Regions from separate parts of the Candidatus Brocadia sinica JPN1 genome, predicted to be linked through region 1. Evidence: riboswitches for the same ligand, from Rfam matches in the RefSeq annotation. Region 1 holds a riboswitch; the other holds the start of a gene.
The links. A riboswitch is a leader RNA that binds a small molecule or an ion and turns the genes downstream of it on or off. The one in region 1 is predicted to bind cyclic di-GMP.
Positions count from the first base shown of each region.

Region 1 (2,395 bases):
CCACTTTGACATTGGCTTCCCTGCAACGCCTGATAATATGCCGAGCAGATATTCTTTGTACAACCATACTACTGATAAACGCATAATCCGCCCATGCAAGATCTTTATCCGTGAGCCTTGTCACATTGACGTCGACCAAACGCTTTGACCACTCTGGCGGTAGCATTGCAGCAACTGTCAGGAGTCCTAGTGGTGGAAAGGATGCCTTTTTGCGTATAAACTTAAGTGCGTGTTTGAAACTCCAAAATGTATCGGGGAACTCAGGGTATATCAATAGTATATTCATTATGCTTCCTTAATATTTTCGGTCAGATATAAGGAGTAAGAAAAAATTTTCTTCCGTAATTTATCAAAGTTTGTAACCGCTAATCGGAAAATGCTGAAAAAATATATATACCGTACCATTAATCATTCTTTTTCTTTATGAAAAGTATATTATTATAACATAAACAAACGCAATATAAAATGTAAAAGATAAGCTTGCGGTTTTAGACTATTCAATGTACGTTTAATTTCCGTATTTACAATTATCATCGTAGATTTTTTCTATCAAGTTCATTTTCCAAATGAGCAAAATAACGGTCAGCCACCTCATTGTTGGGGGCAAGCTCAAGAACCCTTTGATACCAATACATGGCCGGTTTTTTCTTGCCAATTTGGCGATAGATATGACCAAGGTTCAAACGTACCCTGACTTTCAGAAGGTCGTTTCCCCCCGCCAAAAGATCTGCTTTTCGATAGTTTTCGATTACAAAATCATAAAGATCTGCACGATAATATTTCGCCAACGGCCATATCGTGTCCGCAGACTCTTTATAAAAAAGTGCAGATTTCTGGTTCCACTGTTTTCCCCAATTCAAAAGTTCGACAGCTTCATCAGCCTTTCCCTCACCATCAGGCATTCCATTTGGTTTTTTGGTCCAACACACCCATTTAGACCACAAAAGCCAGGCCACAGTTGTATACGTGTCAATATCCCGGCGATCAATGTTGACGATTTGATAACCGAGACGAATAGCCTTATTGTAACTTCCCTGTGGACTATCATACTGTTGGTTATCCAGATAAAACCCCATACACTCTCTCAATAGACCTGTATCGAACTGATTCTTTAGATCCTGAAGCACCCTTTCACCGTATTCATAAATAGCCATATCTGAATCAGAATCTTCCGGCCCTTTCCCAATCGCAAAAGAAAAAACGGAGGTCAGAAGAACAATGAACAAGACACCTGCTATGGAAAATAGTAAACGCATAGGCATAACTCCTTAAAAAAAAAGCCTTACTGCCAGGATGTTCGGTAAACACATCTTCGGCAGTAAGGCTATCTTTTCTTTCCTTACTTCCCTGTAAGTTTAAGACCCTTTTACTTTGCGTCCCCTGATCGCCCAGGGTTTGCCCTTATCGAAGTATATGTATAAATAGATATAAACGATATTATTGTCAAGCAAAAACACAAAATGCATGCAGGCCGACTGGGAAATTGTTCGTACCTGCTACAAAAATTCCTTATGACGCGCCGTTATAATGTTACGGTGTATCCCACACCGAAACCCATAGAGGCTATCATTCTACTTCGGTTTAAAATTGAACTTCTGTCCTCCCACCGTCGCCTCAAACATTAAACCACTCTCCGACAAGGTGAAGATTGCCACACCATGATCATAATCAGCATCTGTTGAAGCGCCGGAAGTTGAAGCAATAGCAGAAGCTTGGGCACCGGGCTTGAAGTTTCCCTTTTTGAAATCATCAAGGGTTTCTTTGTCTTTAAAAAATACAATCTCACTATATGTTTGTCCGCCAAACTGGAGACCAATAGTCACTTGTGTCAAGCTTGATGTACCGATAAATCCACCTTGCTCATACACTTCACCAGTACCATGAGCAGCTCCAATACCAATGCCACCTTTTGTGATAGTGGGGAATACCGCATAACCGTAGGCTTTTTCAAAATAGACCGTCAAATGTGGATAGTGAGTTTTAAAATTCCTGATAACTTCTTCAGTCGGAGTATTCATCGACAATTGGCTTTTTACCGGTTCATCTTCTGCCGATGGTTTCCAGCCTGCGTAAACAGGCGCAATAAGCAGTAAAGTAACGATCAGTATAAAAAAAGTTATGATAATTTGTTTTTTCATAAATTGTATCTCCTGTTTTTATGATGATTGAATGAGGCATTCCTTAAAACCCAAAACGAATTGAGTTCATTATTGGACCGACACCTTTGTCTCACACTCACTATTTATCCTCTTACTTTATTCCTTTTTTCACTCCTGGAAAAGCCTTTTCAGTTTTTCAGGCATAGGGATTGGCTTGCGGTTGGCATTGAGGCATGCGAGCCTTGAAAAACCCTCAACGATGAGTTTATTATCACCCTCGCAAATTACTTTATGGT
Region 1 is NZ_BAFN01000001.1:1,966,254-1,968,648, reverse strand. It holds gene BROSI_RS08755 (B12-binding domain-containing radical SAM protein) at 1-286, opposite strand, end outside; gene BROSI_RS08750 (tetratricopeptide repeat protein) at 531-1,256, opposite strand; cyclic di-GMP riboswitch class I at 1,312-1,410, opposite strand; gene BROSI_RS08745 (lipid-binding SYLF domain-containing protein) at 1,572-2,138, opposite strand; gene BROSI_RS08740 (acyl-CoA thioesterase) at 2,268-2,395, opposite strand, start outside.

Region 2 (2,395 bases), 1.2 Mb from region 1:
TCTTCTGATTCGTTTCCCAAGCCGCATGAAAAAAACTCTTTGGTCTCAGTTATTTTAAAGTTATTTCAATCGATTGGCCTTCCTTCCATATTTGATTGAATATCTTTGCATTCTTCAACGCATCCATTACCTGTTTTTCAATCCACATAACTACATCACTATAACCGCAGCTAAAACATCTTACCATCCATGGAACTTTCATCGTTTTTACCATTACTGAAACAGCTTCACCATCACAATTCGGACATTTGGTTGAAGAAATGACTGCCTTATATTTTTCCCCGATTTCTTTATTCGAAAAATGTTCTGACATTTTTATACTCCTAGAGAAGGATTTGCATATCAAATCGCTGTACTACACAACAAAACCTATCACTGAAAAGTTTCCGGCTGTCTATTTTTCTGAGCTTTTCATGTAAGTCTGAATCCTCAATGGTCTTTTCGGCAATAATCATGGTGGGCGCTACTGGATTCGAACCCCTGATCCCTTGCGCGCGAATTAATAAAAACCAGTTTAGCCGTTTTTAGGTTTAGTTTCAAGTAATTTGTTTTGTCTGACGGATAAGCAAAACCGGGAAAGGCTATTTTAAGCCAGTTTCCGGCTATTTTGTGATCTTGTGTTCACATCTTGTTCACACCCTTAAACGGATGTTCGCCTCAAGGCATTTCTCCATACATCTCGATTTTGTTCTTGACATACAACGATATTCGTGTTATGGTACGCCGGAAATTGGTGAAAAATATACGATAAAGGCAAACCCTGAGTGATCAGGGGACGCAAAGTAACAGGATCTCTGGTATACCCGGCGAACTAGCGAACAGACAGACAGCCTTACTGCCGAAGATGTTTGGAAAAAATCTTTGCAGTAAGGCTTTTTTGTTTGGTTTTCCACTCTATACTCATCTGCGCCCAAAATGGAAATTTACAACATATGAACACAACGAAACCTCTTCGTAAACCAGGCATTATTGTACAGGATATTGGACATGAGACCTTGCTGTACAATGTCCGGGGAAAGGCGGTGCATATCCTTAATCCCACCGCAAGACTTATCTGGGAACTGTGTGATGGTGTGCATACGGTAGCGGAGATAGAGCAGGCGATCAGATCGAAATTTTCTATGGTCAGTGAACATGCTGTGTCAGGAGATATTCAAAGAACATTGGAGGTCTTCGCAAGCAAAGGTGTGTTGGAGAATAAGGCATGAGGTTATCGTCCATGGTAAATACCGAAAACAATAAGGCCCGTGCCGCAACTCCTGAGGTGTACTTTTACATCTTAGAGTATAAGTGTGTCATGACACACTTATGTGTAGGCACACTTGTGTGACATGGCACGCTTTTTATCTATGTTGTTTGAATAATTCCATGGATGTTTGTTTTTGTCATTATGATCATAATTTATTTCAAAAAGAAGTCTTATAACTAAAAAGCTCATCAATACTCTTGCCTGTTTAAGTTTGGCCTTATTATTGCTAGTTAATTATTGAATACATCACGATAAAGGTAAACCTTGAGCGATCAGGGGGCGCAAAGTAAAGGGTCTTTACAAGCCGCTTAAACGGTTTAAACAGTTTAAACCGTTTACTGAAAGACAGCCTTACTGCCGAAGATGTTTGGAAAAAATCTTTGCAGTAAGGCTTTTTTGTTTGGTTTTAAGGGAAAATTTAGCATAGAACGAACCATACGTAAGCAGTCAATGGTCAGCTATCAGTGGTCAGTTTGCAACGAAAAGGCTGGCTGGTGGCTGAAGGCTCAGATTGATCGAGAGAATTTTTTATCATAGAAAGGAGTATACCATGGAAGACACAAAATTACCCGTGTACGAGGCGCCAGAAGTGATTACTTACACCGACGAGGAGATATTTGAGAAGCTGGGGCCTGCGCATACAGGCACACTTGGGGCAGATCGCGCGTTTTAGGAAGTTGGAGGAGCGTGGGTGTCTCTGGTGTGGTTTCGCCGCCATTGACACCCACCGCAAGGTTATGGCAATAGTTCTCCAGGTTGCAGAGAATGCGGAGAAAACAAATTAATGAAAAAAAGTATTGTCTTTTAATTGAGCGGAGGGGAATATGAGGCCAAAAAGTATGATTCTCGTGATTACCCTTGCAATTATTGGCGTATCGATGGCATTGAAGGGTAGTTTAATCGCTGGCTCCCTGACGTCGGTTGACATACAGAAAGGCACGGAGGCAATCGGGAAATTTCTCGATTGCGTAAACGATAAAATTAAAACAAAGGGAGCAATTGATATTTCCGATACCGTAGAGTGTCTGGAGGATTGCTGCACAGCAACACTCACGATGAGCGAAGATAGTGCACAAGCGGCTTGCTTTTTAGGGGGGGCCAACGGCACCGGCACCTGTCAACTTCCGCGGGTGATTCTGAAATGCC
Region 2 is NZ_BAFN01000001.1:791,662-794,056, forward strand. It holds gene BROSI_RS03565 (hypothetical protein) at 50-313, opposite strand; cyclic di-GMP riboswitch class I at 743-843, shown strand; gene BROSI_RS03570 (PqqD family protein) at 933-1,208, shown strand; cyclic di-GMP riboswitch class I at 1,496-1,611, shown strand; gene BROSI_RS20960 (hypothetical protein) at 1,800-1,922, shown strand; gene BROSI_RS03575 (hypothetical protein) at 2,074-2,395, shown strand, end outside.
Region 2: another riboswitch for cyclic di-GMP. It lies ahead of BROSI_RS03570 (PqqD family protein); the one in region 1 lies ahead of BROSI_RS08750 (tetratricopeptide repeat protein).